DNA from 2 places in the Faecalibacterium sp. Marseille-Q3530 genome. Region 2 is predicted to be linked to the other one. Evidence: a T-box and tRNA genes for the amino acid it is inferred to sense, from the RefSeq annotation. Region 2 holds a T-box; the other holds one or more tRNA genes.
The links. A T-box is a leader RNA that pairs with one kind of tRNA and senses whether it is charged. The one in region 2 lies ahead of tyrS (tyrosine--tRNA ligase), so its partner is inferred to be a tRNA-Tyr.
Positions count from the first base shown of each region.

Region 1 (7,905 bases), on a different contig from region 2:
GTTCCAGGTCTCCATGGTGTTGGCGAAGGTAGCAGGATCAACGTCCAGCTCCTTGGCCAGCTCCTCGTAGGTCGCACCGGTCTTGGTGTAGCCCTTCTTGATGTAGCCCTGGATGACGCTGGAAGCATCGGCCATGGCCTGATCGACGATCAGCCAGCTGTAGCTGCCCGGCTGTGCGATCTCGGCAGCGGAGACCACGTCGCGGGTGCCGACTTCATCAATGAAGCGCTCGCCGTTGGCGTTGACGAGGATCGCGCCGTCACCGCGCAGACCCTCGGTGATGAGGGCGGCGGTGTTGGCCTCAACGGTGGGGTGGATCTGGATCTGGTCCATATCCACGGTGCCTGCGCCGATGGCAGTCGCCATCTCAATGCCCTGGCCCTGTGCGCCAGCGGCATTGGTGGTCATAAAGCCTGCCAGTTCGGGCTTGTACTGGGTGACCATATCGAGGTTGGCACCGAAACCGCCAGTGGCCAGAATGACGCTCTTAGCGTTGACGACGACGGTGTTGCCGTCCTTATCGGTACCGGAAACGCCCACGGCTGCGCCGTTGGCATCGGTCAGGATGGTATCCACGGTGGTGTTCAGCACGATGTCGATGCCGCGCTTCTCGCAGTTCTCCTGCAGCAGCGGGATCATGTAAGCGCCCACGGAGACGACCTTGCCCTCTTCGTTGACCGGGCGATGGATGCGCTTGACGGATGCACCGCCGAAGCTGGAGACGTTGTGCAGGGTGATGCCGTTCTCATCCAGCCAGTCGATGGCGTCTGCCGTGCCTTCGCACAGGGTCTTGACCAGCTCCGGGTCATTGATGCCCTTGCCGCCGACCATGGTGTCCAGCTCCATCAGCTCCACGCTGTCGAAGTAGCCGGTGGGGTTGGCCTGATAGGCAGCCCACTGCTCGGAAACGGTCTTGGCCAGTGCGGTGATGGTCTCATTGTCGGCATACTTTTCAGCAGCCGTTGCCAGCGTCTTTTCCACACCGGCAGCCTGATCGAACTCGTTCTCGTCCTGATAGACGGTCTTGGCTGCATTCATGCCGCCGGTGGCGCGGGCAGAGTTGCCGCCCACCATGGCCTGGCTCTCCAGGATGACGACCTTCTGGCCTGCATCGGCAGCGGTCATGGCGGCGGTCATGCCTGCGCCGCCTGCACCGATGACGACGACGTCGGCATCATAGCTGACGGTCTCGCCGTTGGCGGTCTTGTCTGCCTTGGCCATGTAATCGTCGGGGTTCAGGCCGGCCTCGGTCAGTGCGGCCTTGGCAGCCTCCACGAACGCATTGGAGGTGATGGTCGCACCACTGATGCTGTCGAGGTTGATGGTGTTGCCTTCCACGACTTCGCCGGGGAACTGCTCAATGACCACCGAGCCGATGCCGGAGGTCTCCTCGTCGCCCTTAGCGGTGCAGTCGGTAATGACGTTGTCCGTCAGGGTCAGGGTGACGGACACCTCGCCCATACCCTTGGCCGTACCGGTAAAGCTGCCGGACACGCCGCCTGCTGCGCTGGTGGAGGATGCGCTGCCGCCGCATGCGGTCAGGAACATCGCACCTGCCAGGAGCAGCGAAGCCAGAACGTTCTTTTTCTTCATGGGTACTTCTCCTTGATCTTGATTCATTTCTTCTCGCAGACCGGCACAACTTGCCAGCCACCCCGATATGATACCAGATAAACAATCGTTTCACAATCTTTTTGAGTGGAAAAAGTCGGTTTGTAACCTTTTTGTGATAAGTTTGTGACAAATGCTCCGTTTTTCTCAACTTCGAGGATGTGTTGCACCCCTGCGCAGACAAAAATAAAACAGCCCCTGTGTGTTTTCACACGAGAGCTGTCAGATGGGTGGGCGCGGGTGGATGTCGCGAGCCGCGCTGCTAAAAACAGCCCACCGGGCTGTTTTTGCGCTGTCTTCTGCGACAGCGCCGCAGCTGTTCGAATCCACCCGCCCAGCCCTGAGAAAAGTCTACAAAACAGAAAATCCAGTACCCGGTTCGGATACTGGATCTCTTGGTGGGCGCGGGTGGATTCGAACCACCGAAGCTGAAAAGCAGCAGATTTACAGTCTGTCCCCATTGGCCACTCGGGAACACGCCCAGATTCTGTTCACGTCCTTGCCGGACGACTTGTTTATTTTAGCAGACAAAAGCGGATTTGTCAACCGTTTTTTCGCATTTTTTCAGCTTCTTTTTTTGAGCGCAAAAAAACGGCGCAGCTTGGCGGAAATCCTCCGCTTCGGCTGCGCCGTTTTGCTAACGATTCATGGAGCGGGGCGTCTCCCCTGCTCAGTGTTCCAGATGCTTCCGGTGCTCATAGTCCCGGAGAGCCTCAATGGCCTCGCCGGAAAGCGGATAGAGCGCGATGAGGTTGAAGATGGTCATCAGGCCGATGCCCACATCGCCAAGGTCCCACACGACCGTGTAGGCCTGCACACCGCCCACCAGCAGCATCCCCAGCGCCAATACCTTATAAAGGGTCTGCCAGAGCCAGCGGTCCCCGAAGAGATACGCCACATTGGAGCGGGCGTAGAACAGGATACCGATGAAGGTAGAAAAGCTGAACAGCGCCAGCGTCACAGCGATGAAGATGACGCCGAAGCTGCCCAGATGGTACTGCACCGCCGCCTGCAAGAGGTCCATGCCGGTCAGGCCCGCCGTGACAGATTCCGGGGCCAGCAGCATGACGAAGGCCGTGCAGCTGCAAATGACGATCGTATCAATGAGGACGCCCAGCGCCTGGACCAGTCCCATCTTGACCGGGTCATCGCATTCGGCAGCTGCGGCCGCGCAGGGTGCCGAGCCGCTGCCCGCCTCGTTGGAGAACAGGCCGCGCTTGATGCCGTTCATCAGAACGGCGCCAAAGCCGCCCGCCGCCACCTGCCGCAGGCCGAAGGCTTCCGAAAAGATGCTGCCCAGCACCGCCGGGAGGTGGGTGATATTGGTCGCGATGACATAGAGCGTCATCACAAAATAGCAGACCGCCATCACCGGCACGATGACGTCCAGGCTTTTCACGGTGGCGTTCTTGCGCAGCACGATGACTGCCGCCAGCATCACCAGTGCCACCGTCGTTGCAATGGGCGGGATGTGGAACGCATTCTTGAACGCCGAGCTCACCGAGTTGCTGATGACCTGGCTGATGCCGCACCAGCAGATGAGGCCCGACAGCGCGAACAGCACCGCGACCACCGAGCGCCGCAGCGATTTCTTCCGCTTCCGCTCCGCCCACATGTGGATATAATAGGCCGGGCCGCCGCGCTGGCCGCCGTAGAGCGGATCGGGCTGTCGGTACTTCTGGGCCAGGGTGGATTCCACAAACGCGGTGGACGCGCCAAGCAAGGCCGTGACCCACATCCAGAACACTGCGCCCGCGCCACCGGCAGACACCGCCGCCACAACGCCCACCAGATTTCCCATGCCCACGCGGGTGGCCGTGGAAACGATGAGGGTCTGGAACGACGAAAGGCTGTCTCTGCTCTGGTTTTTCTCGCAGACGGCCGAGATCATATCCCGGAACAGCCGCACCGGCAGCAGACGCGTCCGCAGGGTGAAGAACACCCCCGCCGTGAGCAGCAGCACCACCATCAGCGAGATCCCCACGCCGCCCGCAATGGGCAGCACAAACAAATCGCCCCAGAGAAAACGGTAGACCGTTTCAATCAAATGAATCAACTGGGTCTCCTCCTGTGTTTTATACTTCGTACTTTATTATACTGGTTCAGTTCAGTTTTGTAAATCGGAAAAAACAGCAGACAGCCCGGAGCAGGTCGTCTCCGGGCTGTCTGCTGTTATAATATGGAAGGAGAATCAGGAACGGTCGTAATTCGTTTGCGTGCAGCCGTGCTGCATTGCCGATCACAGGGGGATGGGGCTCGTGCTGCACGATTCGTTTGCCATGCGACGCATAATAGAGAATGGCGAATGCTCGTTTGGGGCTTTCGTGCGGGAAGCGGAAGCAGTGCCCTCTTGCGGTGCCCTGCATCCGCTTCGGCCCTTGAGCGGGCCTCGCGTTGCACGATTCGTTTGTCCTGCGACGCATAATAGAGAGTGGCGAATGCTCGTTTGGTCTCTCGTGCGGGAAGCGGAAGCAGCGCCCTCTTGCGGTGCCCTGCATCCGCTTCGGCCCTTGAGCGGGCCTCGCGTTGCACGAATCGTTTGTCCTGCGACGCATAATAGAGAGTGGCGAATGCTCGTTTGGTCTCTCGTGCGGGAAGCGGAAGCAGCGCCCTCTTGCGGTGCCCTGCATCCGCTTCGGCCCTTGAGCGGGCCTCGCGTTGCACGAATCGTTTGTCCTGCGACGCATAATAGAGAGTGGCGAATGCTCGTTTGGTCTCTCGTGCGGGAAGCGGAAGCAGCGCCCTCTTGCGGTGCCCTGCATCCGCTTCGGCCCTTGAGCGGGCCTCGCGTCTTGCAGACCGCTGCGCCAAAAATTTCTCCCTGTTTCTGCCGCTGGCAGCGGTCGAAATTTTAGCCCTTCACGCCGCCCAGTGCTACGCCGCGGACGATGAACTTCGAGAGCAGCAGGTAGACGACAATCACGGGCAGGATGGCGATGGCGACCATCATGTACACCTTGCCCATATCAAACTTCAGGAAGTCTGCACTGCGCAGCTGTGCGATCAGGATGGGCAGGGTCTTCTTATCGGCGGTATCCAGGACCAGAGCGGGGATGAAATAGTTGTTCCAGCTGGACACGAAAGCGAAGATGGCCTGCACCGCCAGCGCGGGCTTCATGATGGGAAGCACGATCTTATTGAAGGTATAGAACTCTCCAGCTCCGTCGATGCGGGCCGCCTCCACGATCTCCATCGGCAGGCTGGCGTCAAGGTACTGCTTCATGAAGAAGAAGACGGCAGGCGCTGCGATGCTGGGGATGATGAGCGGGAGGAACGAGTTCTTCAGGCCCATCTTGGTGATGAGCTGCAAAAAGCCCAGAGCCGACACCTGCGTCGGCATGGTCATGATGAGCAGGATGATGGCGAACGCCGCCTTCTTGAACCGGAAGTTGTAGGCATAAATGCCGTAAGCCGTCAGGGCCGAGAAGTAGACGCTGAGCGCAGCCGAGCAGGCCGAGACGATCAGGCTGTTCCGCACACCGGTCAGCACCGGGATATTCGCGTCGTTCAGCACGTTTGTCAGGTTGGTCATCAGGGATTTGCCGGGGAGCAGCGAAAAGCCTTTCTGGATCTCAAAGTGGGTGCGGGTGGAGTTGATGACCAGCACATAGAAGAAGAACAGGCACAGAAAGCTGATGAGCACCAGCGCGATGTAGCACCCGGTGCGGCGGGCCGCCAGTGTGGCTTTTTCCGACTTTGTCAATGCAGTGTGAGCCATTACTTCTTTCCTCCTTTCAGAGCCTTGCGCTCTGCCTTGCTGCGGCCATCGTCTTCCCTAGTCAGGCTCATGTAAACGACGACGCAGAGCACAGCGCAGACGAGGAACAGCACCACAGACACCGCGCCTGCCATGCCGTAGTTCTTGCTGAACAGGTGGTTGTTCAGGTACATGATCATGGTGGTGGAGGTGCGGTCCGGGCCGCCCTTGCCGTTGGTCAGGATCTGCGGCACATCGAACATCTGCAAGCCGCCGATCATCGAGGTGATCATGACGTAAACGAGGATGGGGCGGATGAGCGGGATGGTGATCTTCCAGAACATCTGGTTCGGGGTGCAGCCATCCAGCTCGGCGGCCTCATACAGGGTGGGGTCCACGCCCATGATGGCGGCCATCAGCATGATGGTGGTGTTGCCGAACCACATCAGGAAGTTCATCAGGCCGATCAGACCGCGGTTGCCCCAGACCGTGTTCAGGAAGCTGAACGGCTGCTTGAGGATGCCCATGCCCATCAGCGCCGCATTGACGGGGCCGTTGTCCGAGAAGAGGGCGAAGAACAGCATGGCGAACGCCGATGCCATGATCAGGTTGGGCATGTAGATGACCGTCTTGAAGAAGGTCTGGCCCTTCAGCCTGAGGCGCAGGTCGGTGAACCAGGCCGCCAGCAGCAGGGAGATGGCGATCTGCGGGATGAAGCCGATGATCCAGAGCAGCAGAGTGTTGCTGAAATATTTGGGCAGGTCTGTTGCAAACAGGGTCGCGTAGTTTTTCAAGCCCACGAAGTTGGGCCCGATGATCTTCAGACCGCTGCGGTAATATTCAAAGAAGCTGTAATAGATGGTGGATGCCAGGGGGATCAGCTGGAATACCGCGAAAATGAGAAAGAACGGTGCGATGAAGATGTAGCCCCATTTCGCGTAGCTGATCGACCCTTTCTTTTTTGTTTTCTCTCCCATGTGACTGCCTCCTGACGGGTGTTTCAGGAAAAAAGGGAGCGGGCGGGGCACTGCGCCCGGCCCGCCCCCCTGATCTCAGTTGTGTGCGAGTGCGTCTGCCTTATGCGGGCCAGACAACGTCGGTCAGCTCCGGATACTTCTCCTTGATGGCGGTCTCGAAGTTTGCCTTTGCGGTATCTTCATCCACGTTGCCGGTGAAGTAATCCTTGAAGGCGTTCTGGAAGCTCTCGTTCAGGCCCTGGTCATACGGGCCGGCGTTGGACATGTCGATCTTCTTGGCTGCCTCTGCGAACAGCGCGATGTGGTTCTGGCCGCCCAGGAAGTCGGACTTGTAATCACTGCTGGCGATTTCTTCCATGGCCTTTTCGTTGTTGGTGTAGTCCTGGGTATCCAGGGTGATCTGCTTCATGATGGCTTCATCGCAGGTCAGCTTCTGCATGACATCCTTGATGGTGTCGAGGTTGTCGCTGCCGGCTGCGCCGCAGATCCAGGTACCGCCCCAGTAATACGGCTGAGGGCCTTCGCAGACTGCGTAGTCACCGTAGATGCCGTTGCCGACCTCTTCCTTGCCGCCCTCAGAAGTAGGCGTCTCCAGAGAGTTGCCCAGCAGGGTGAAGTTGATGCCCCAGGTGGAGTAGAAGAAGCCGAAGACCTTGCCGTTGGGGCCCTGGTCGGAGGCCCACTGGCTGTCCCACAGGCTGGACTTGTTGTTGTAGCCCTTGTCGGTGTACTCCTTGGTCTGATCAACCCACTTCATGATGTTCTCATCAACGGTGACGGTGGTGCCGGTGACCCAGGGCGCTGCCACGTTGTTGGAGAAGGTGCGGTATGCGTCATCGAAGCCGGACAGCATCTTGTAGCCCTTGGCGGATGCCTGTGCGGCGACGTCGTTGAACTTGTCCCAATCGGACAGGTAGGTCTGGACTTCGGTAGGATCATCGGTGCCCAGAACATCCTTTGCGATGCTGCGGCGGTATGCGAACAGGCCCGGTGTTGCCTGCCAGGTGGTGCCGCGCTGGCTGCCATCGACGGTGACGATGTCCTTGGTGTACTGATACTGACCGGCCAGGTCGGCGTCGGTCAGGCCGATGTCCTTCTTGACATCCAGAACGTAATCGGAATCGACATACTTCAGCGCGTAGTCGGCCTCGATCAGGAAGATATCGATCTTATCATCATCGGCTGCGGAGTCCTGGCTCAGCAGGGCCTCGTCCAGCTTGTTCTGATAGTTGTTGTTCTCGTTGGCATTGATGGTCCACTTCACGGTCGTACCATCCTTCAGGGTGGTGGTGGACTTATCCGATGCGATGGCGGAGACTTCGGGGTAATAATCGTTGAAGCGGCTCTGGAATTCGTCGTTCCAGCACCAGATGTTCAGAACCTTGCCCTGTGCGGCAGGTCCGGCTGCGGCAGAAGAAGCGGCTGCAGAGGAGGCTGCGGTCGAGCTGGCAGTGGAAGAACTGCCGCCGCATGCAGAAAGCGCTGCGGTGATGGCGACTGCACCAGAAGCGACCAGGAAATTACGACGCGAAATCTTTCTCATAGTAGAAAACCTCCTTCAATGGTTCTCATGCAAACGAAATCCGATTTGTTTTATCAAAGCTCCGGTCCGCCCGGAGC
Region 1 covers NZ_JAFREH010000012.1:79,296-87,200, reverse strand. Annotated here, with positions in the region: gene J3350_RS10555 (flavocytochrome c) at 1-1,593, opposite strand, end outside; tRNA gene J3350_RS10550 (tRNA-Tyr) at 2,008-2,093, opposite strand; gene J3350_RS10545 (sodium:alanine symporter family protein) at 2,282-3,667, opposite strand; gene J3350_RS10540 (carbohydrate ABC transporter permease) at 4,463-5,329, opposite strand; gene J3350_RS10535 (carbohydrate ABC transporter permease) at 5,329-6,285, opposite strand; gene J3350_RS10530 (twin-arginine translocation signal domain-containing protein) at 6,386-7,828, opposite strand.
Region 1: it encodes a tRNA-Tyr, which carries the amino acid that the T-box ahead of tyrS (tyrosine--tRNA ligase) is inferred to sense. The anticodon was not compared.

Region 2 (7,905 bases):
GGAACCGATATGGCCAGCAGCCGAGGCGATGCCAAAAGCAAGCGGGAGCGTCAGCAGACGATCCTGCGGCTGATCCAGGAGCATCCGATCAGCCGTCAGGAGTCCCTGCTCGACCACCTGCGAAATGAGGGATTCGATGCCACACAGGCCACGATCTCCCGCGATATCCGAGAGCTCAGCCTGGTCAAAGCAGCCACGAGCACCGGCTACCGGTATGTTTCCAGCCACAACGAGGCGCTGAACCCGAAGATCCAGGGCCGTTTTGAGACGATCTTCCACGAGTCTGTTCTGGGGGTGGATTTTGCCGGACACGTCGTTCTGGTCAAATGCTACTCCGGCATGGCGAATGCCGCCTGTGAGGTGTTTGACGCCCTGAAATGGAAAAATGTTGTCGGGACCTTGTCCGGCGACGATACCTTCCTGATCGTGGCCCGCTCGGAGCGCGATGCAAAGACCATCTGCTCGGAGCTGACCCACCACATCGGACAGAAATAATGCGGGAGAAATTACCATGCTGAGCAGCCTGCAAATTGAAAATGTTGCAGTCATCCAGAAAGCCGACGTGCATTTTGAAAAGGGTCTGAACGTCCTCACCGGCGAGACGGGCGCGGGCAAGTCGATTTTGATCGACTCCATCAATGCCATTCTCGGCAACCGGACGTCCAAAGACCTTGTGCGCACCGGGGCGGCCAAAGCGGTCATTCGTGCCGCCTTTGATGACGTGCCGGGTGCCGTGCTGGACAGCCTGGAAAAGGCCGGATATGAGCGCTCCGATGCCCTGACCCTGAGCCGCGAGATTACAGCCGAGGGCAAAAGCACCTGCCGCATCAATGGGATGCCTGCCACAGCCGCCATCCTGCGGGAGCTGTGCGGCGGGCTGATCAACATCAACGGCCAGCACGACTCCGTCGGCCTGCTGAACCCGGCCCATCACGAGGGGATTTTGGACGCTTATGCGCAGAATGGTGCCGCATTTCAGGCGTACTATACCGTTTACCGGGAGCTCATCAAGGTCAAAAAAGAGCTGGATGCCATCATCACCGATGAGACCGAAAAGCAGCGGAAGATCGACCTGCTGAGCTATCAGGTGCAGGAGATCGAGGATGCCGCCCTGACCGAAGGCGAGGAGGAGACGCTGAGCGCCCGCCGCAAGGTGCTGGCGAACGCCTCCACCATCCGGGAGCGGATCTCTCAGTGCTATGCGCTTCTTTCCGGCGATGATGAGACGCCCGGCGCGGTGGACCTGCTGGGCGAAGCCTCCAACGCGATCGACGCAGCAGCGCAGGTGGACAACACGCTTTCGGATGCCGCCGGGCAGCTGCTCGACCTCTATTATACGGCCAAAGACGTCTCGGCGGACCTCATCGGGCGGCTGGACGGATATGATACAAATGATGCAGAGCTGGACGAGATTGAGCAGCGCATCGACCTCATCTATAAGCTCAAGCGCAAGTATGGCGACACGGTGGAAGACATCATCGCCTTTGGAAAGGCCGCGCGGGAGGAGCTGGACCGCATCCAGTTTTCGCAGGAGCGGGCCGAACATCTGCAAGCGGAAAAGCACCGTCTGTATGTTCTGGCGCGGGACAAGGCCGAGGTCCTGACCCAGACCCGTCTGCGGGCCTTTGAGGAGCTGAACAGGCGCATCTCCGGTACGCTGGATTTCCTCAACATGCCCGGTGTCCGGATGACGCTCCGCCATGCGCGCGGCCCGCTGGCCAGCCATGGACAGGACAGCGTGGAATTTTATATTTCCACCAACCCCGGTGAGGCCCCGAAGCCTCTGGCAAAGATCGCGTCCGGCGGCGAGCTGAGCCGCATCACACTGGCCATCAAGAACGCGATGGCCGATAAAGACGCCGTGCCCACCGTCATCTACGATGAGATCGACAGCGGCGTTTCGGGCAAGGCGGCCAGCCGCATCGGCGAGGTGCTCAAGCAGAGCGCGCAGGATCATCAGATCCTCTGCATCACGCACACGGCACAGATCGCCGCTCTGGCCGACTGCCATCTGCTTATCCAGAAAAATGTTGCAAACGAGCGCACCTATACCGAGATCCATCCGCTGGATCAGGAGGGCCGGGTGGATGCTCTGGCGCACATCATCTCAGGCGACCATGTCACCGAGCTTTCCCGTGCCAATGCGCGGGAAATGCTGGGCCTTGCCGAGAGCGAAACTCGTGATTGACAAGTTTCCGGAATTGTGCTACACTGGCTTTTGTTGAAAGGCGATGAAGGGAACAAGTACCCTGAAGCGCTCTGCCCAGAGAGGTCCCGGTCGGTGCAAGGGGCGTGCAGAGCAGTGGGGGAAATACCTCCCGGAGCTGTAAGCTGAATGAGAGAACTCTCTAGTAGGCTGTGCCGCGTGCGAGCGTTACAAACGCAGGAGTGTCGTCCTACTCTGGGGCATGCACTCGTGAGGCCGCTTCCGTGAGGGAACGGCAAACAGAGGTGGTACCGCGAACATTTCTCGCCCTCTGCCAAATTTATTTTGGCAGGGGGCGTTTTTTATCCCTCTGCCCACAAAACAGGAGGAAAAAACTCATGACTCTGTACGAAGAACTCAAGGCCCGCGGTCTGGTGGCGCAGATCACCGACGAGGAGATCATCGACCTCATCAACAACGGCAAGGCAACCTTCTACATCGGCTTCGACTGCACTGCCGACAGCCTGACCGCAGGCCATTTCATGGCGCTGACCCTGATGAAGCGCCTGCAGATGGCTGGCAACAAGCCCATCGCTCTGATCGGCGGCGGCACCACCATGATCGGCGATCCCTCCGGCCGTACCGACATGCGCAAGATGCTGACCAAAGAGGACATCGCCCACAATGCCGCCTGCTTCAAAAAGCAGATGGAAAAGTTCATCGACTTCTCCGAGGGCAAAGCGCTGATGCTGAACAACGCCGACTGGCTGCTGAACCTGAACTACGTCGAGCTGCTGCGTGATGTGGGTGCCTGCTTCTCGGTCAACAACATGCTGCGCGCCAAGTGCTACGAGCAGCGGATGGAGAAGGGCCTGTCCTTCCTCGAATTCAACTACATGATCATGCAGAGCTACGACTTCTACTACATGTTCCAGCATTACGGCTGCAACATGCAGTTTGGCGGCGACGATCAGTGGAGCAACATGCTGGGCGGCACTGAGCTCATCCGCCGCAAGCTGGGCAAGGACGCCTACGCCATGACCATCACCCTGCTGACCGACTCCCAGGGCAAGAAAATGGGCAAGACCGCCGGCAACGCCGTCTGGCTTGACCCCAACAAGACCAGCCCCTTCGAGTTCTACCAGTACTGGCGCAATGTCGGCGATGCCGATGTCATGAAGTGCATCCGGATGCTGACCTTCCTGCCGCTGGAGCAGATTGACGAGATGGCCACCTGGAAGGATCAGCGCCTGAACGAGGCAAAGGAGATCCTGGCCTACGAGCTGACCAGCATGGTCCACGGCAAGGAAGAGGCCGACAAAGCCCAGAACGCCGCCCGCGCCCTGTTCAGCGGTGCAGCCGATACCGAGCACATGCCCACCACCCAGCTGACCGAGGCAGACCTGACGGACGGCTCCATCGGCATCCTGACCGTGATGGTCAAGGCTGGTCTGGCCGCCTCCAACGGTGAGGCCCGCCGTCTGGTCACCCAGGGAGGCGTCCTCGTTGATGGTGAGAAGGTCGCCGCTCCCACCGTCAGCTTCACGGCAGAGCAGCTGGCCAATGGCATCGTCATCAAGAAGGGCAAGAAGATCTACCACAAGGTCACACTGTAAAGCGCTTTTGCAAAACACAGCAAACCACTCACAACATTAAGAGCCGCCCGCTTCTCAAAACCGAGAAGCGGGCGGCTCTTGTTGCACGTCGAAAATATTTGAGATGGATCGGGCTTTTTTACAGCTCGAATGCCTTCTTCAGCACATCGTAGGCAGCATCCTCGTTTTCTGCGCGAACCAGAAGGGAAATATCCAGATCGCTGGTGGTGATGAGCAGCACTTCGATGTCTGCCATGGCCAGAGCGTTCAGGGCACGGGCTGCCACACCGCAGCTGGTGACCATCTCTTCACCAAAGAGGTTCAGCTTGGAGTAGCCCACGCTGATGAGCGGGGAAGCCTTGGCATCCTTGTCGAGGTTGGCGGCCGAGATGGCTTTCATCACGAGGGGCAGGTCGCTGGCCGAGGCCGTAAAGCTGAAATCCATGGTGGTGCCATGGGGTGCGCTCTGGCTGATCATATCCACCACGACGCCGGTATCCGCAAAAATCTGTAAATACCGTGCCAGACTGTTGCCCTTGAACTCGACATCCTGGACGCTGATCATCATCAGACTGGGTTCAATGTTGATCTTCGAAACACCGTACATAGTAAACACTCCATTCTGCCCATACGGGCTGCAAGATCCGGCGGGATCACATTTCTGCGATCATGTTACCCATATTGTACAGTCCCGGCTCCTTTTTTGCAAGATAAACAGCGGCATTGATGGCACCGTTTGCAAAAATGCTGCGGGAATAGGCGGTATGCTTGAGGGTGATGACCTCGTCCGGGCCGCAGAACAGCACCTCGTGGTCGCCCACGATGCTGCCGCCGCGCACCGAGCTGATGCCGATCTCCTTGGGGTCGCGCTTCTGGCGGACGGAGGAGCGGTCGTAAACGTAGTGATATGCGCCGTCGTTCTCTTCGTTGATGGCGTCGGCCAGCATCAAAGCCGTGCCGCTGGGGGCATCCAGCTTGTTGTGGTGGTGCTGCTCCACGATCTCCACATCATACGCAGCACCCAGAATGGCCGACGCGCGCTTGCACAGCTCAGACAGCACATTGATGCCGATGGACATGTTGGCGCTCTTGAACACGGGCACTGTGCGGGACAGCTGCACGACCTTGAGCTGCAGCTCTTCGGACAGGCCGGTGGTGCAGACCACGATGGGCAGCTTGTGTGCCTCGCAATAGGGCAGGGCCTTTTCCACGGCAGCGGGGGAGCTGAAGTCGATGACTACATCGCCCTTGCCGTCCAGCTTTTCCAAGCTGTCGTAAACGGGGATGCCGTTCTGCTCGCCGTCCTTCACATCAATACCGGCAATGACACGGCAGTCTTCCCGCTGGGCGATCATCTCGCACAGCACATGTCCCATCCGGCCGCCGATGCCCTGAATGATAATATCCGTCATTTGATCTTACCTCGTTCTTTGATTTTCCGAAAAGGCCAAATGCCCGGAAGAACGTTCCACCGGGCATTTGTGCGTTGTTCTGTTGTTATTTCAGGAGGCCTTCTGCGGCAAGCGCCTGTTCGATCTTCTCCTTGTGTGCGTCGCTGGGCTCCACCAGAGGCAGGCGGCAGGCACCGGCGTTCCAGCCCAGCACGTTCATGGCGTACTTGACCGGGATGGGGTTGACCTCGCAGAAGAGAGCGTCTGCCAGCGGCAGGATCTCCAGCTGCAGCTGGCAGGCCTTCCGGGTGTCGCCGTCGAACCAAGCCTTGCAGCAGTCATGCATCAGCTCCGGCTTGACGTTGGAGACGACGCTGATGACGCCCTTGCCGCCGAGGGACAGCAGGGGGACTACCTGGTCGTCGTTGCCGGAGTAGATGTTCAGTTCATCGCCGCACAGCTGTGCAATCTTCGCCACCTGTGAAATGTTGCCGGACGCTTCCTTGATGCCATTGATGAGCGGGTGCTTGCTCAGCTCCAGAGCCGTCTCCGGGGCAATGTTCAGGCCGGTACGGGAGGGCACGTTGTAGAGGATGACCGGGATCCCAGCCGCATCAGCCATGGCGGTGAAGTGCGCGATCAGGCCCGCCTGGGTGGTCTTGTTGTAGTACGGGGTGACCAGCAGCAGGGCATCGGCGCCGCACTCGGCAGACTTTGCAGCCAGTGCGCAGCCGTGGTCGGTGTCGTTGGAACCGGCACCCGCGATGACGGGCACCCGGTGGTTGACGGTATCGACGGTGAACTTGATGGCAGCCAGCTGCTCTTCATCGGTCATGGTGGAGCACTCACCGGTGGTTCCGCAGATGACGATGGCATCGGTGCCGCGCGCGATCTGGTCCTCGATGATGCGGCCCAGTTCGTCAAAATTGACGCTGCCATCCTCGTACATCGGGGTGATGATCGCTACGCCCGCGCCGGTAAAGACAGGATTTTTCATAGTGTAAGATCTCCTTTTGCTGTGTTTGGGAACGCAGATCAGTCAAAATAGCCCTTGGCGGCCAGCAGCTCTGCCAGAAGGACCGCACCGCCTGCCGCACCGCGCAGGGTGTTGTGGCTCATGCAGGCGAACTTGTAATCGAACAGGGTGTCCTCCCGCAGACGGCCCAGGCAGACGGCCATGCCGTGCTCGGTGTTGCGGTCCAGCTTGGGCTGAGGACGGTCGTTCTCGGTGAAGTAGTGCAGGAACTGCTTGGGTGCGCTGGGCAGCTCCAGCTCCTGCGCAGGGCCGCGGAAGTTAGCCCATGCTGCAAGGATCTGCTCCTTGGTGGGCTTCTTGTCAAAGCTCACGAAGACCGCAGCGGTGTGGCCGTCGGAGACGGGAACACGGAAGCACTGTGCGGTGATGACGGGCTTCTCGGCATTGACGATCCGGTCACCCTCGATGTGGCCCCACAGCTTCAGCGGCTCCTGCTCGCTCTTCTCTTCCTCGCCGCCGATGTAGGGGATGACGTTGTCCACGATCTCCGGCATCCGGTCAAAGGTCTTGCCCGCACCGGAGATGGCCTGGTAGGTGCAGACCAGCGCCTTGCTGACGCCGAAATCCTTCATCAGGGGATGCAGGGCCGGCACATAGCTCTGCAGGCTGCAGTTGGACTTGACGGCGATGAAGCCGCGCTTGGTGCCTAGACGCTTGCGCTGTGCCGGGATGATCTCAATATGGTCGGCGTTGATCTCCGGCACCACCATCGGGACATCCGGGGTGCCGCGGTTGGCGCTGTTGTTGGAGACGACCGGGCACTCTGCCTTGGCATAAGCCTCCTCAAGCGCCTTGATCTCGGCCTTGGGCATATTGACGGCGCAGAAGATGAAGTCCACCTGCGAAGCGACCTCTTCCACCTTGGAAGCGTCCAGCACGACCATCTTCTTCACGCTTTCGGGCATCGGGGTGGTCATGGCCCAGCGGGAACCGACAGCTTCCTCATAGGTCTTGCCTGCACTGCGGCCGGATGCGGCCAGAGTGGTCAGTTTGAACCAGGGGTGATTCTCCAGCAGTGTGATGAAGCGCTGACCGACCATGCCAGTCGCACCGACAACGCCAACTTTATACTGTTTTTCCATTTCCAGCACCTTTCCTTTCAAAAAAAAAACGAAATTCACACCGAGCGCAGGCTTGCAAACCGGACGCCCATGCAATATAATAGATACCGCTTATACAGATTTTATGATAACATTGATACGACCTTCGTGTCAATCATCGGAAAGGCAAATGCGAAGCATGTTAAAAAAAGATTTTTGGTACGATTTACCCAAAGAACTCATTGCACAGGAGCCTGCGGCCCCCCGTGATGCCGCGCGCCTCATGGTCCTGAGCCAGAAAGACGACAGCATCCAGCACCGGATCTTCCGCGACCTGCCGGAATATCTGGAGCCCGGCGACCTGCTGGTCGTAAACAATTCCAAGGTCCTGCCTGCCCGCATCGTGGGCGTCAAGCAGCCCACCGGCGCAGTCTGTGAGCTGCTGCTGCTCCGCCAGGTCAAGGGCGACCAGTGGGAATGCCTGGCCAAGCCCGGCAAGCGGATGCAGCCGGGCACAAAGGTCAGCTTCGGCGACGGCACCCTGACCGCCGTGGTGGACGAGACGCTGGAAGACGGCAACAAGTTTGTTACATTCTATTATGACACCGAGACCCTTTATGAAAAGCTGGACGAATTTGGAAAAATGCCTCTGCCGCCCTACATCACGAAGCAGCTGGATGACCAGAGCCAGTACCAG
Region 2 covers NZ_JAFREH010000002.1:180,314-188,218, forward strand. Annotated here, with positions in the region: gene J3350_RS04005 (arginine repressor) at 10-495, shown strand; gene recN (DNA repair protein RecN) at 512-2,188, shown strand; T-box leader at 2,223-2,481, shown strand; gene tyrS (tyrosine--tRNA ligase) at 2,545-3,762, shown strand; gene J3350_RS04020 (ACT domain-containing protein) at 3,881-4,348, opposite strand; gene dapB (4-hydroxy-tetrahydrodipicolinate reductase) at 4,395-5,153, opposite strand; gene dapA (4-hydroxy-tetrahydrodipicolinate synthase) at 5,239-6,129, opposite strand; gene asd (aspartate-semialdehyde dehydrogenase) at 6,168-7,250, opposite strand; gene queA (tRNA preQ1(34) S-adenosylmethionine ribosyltransferase-isomerase QueA) at 7,408-7,905, shown strand, end outside.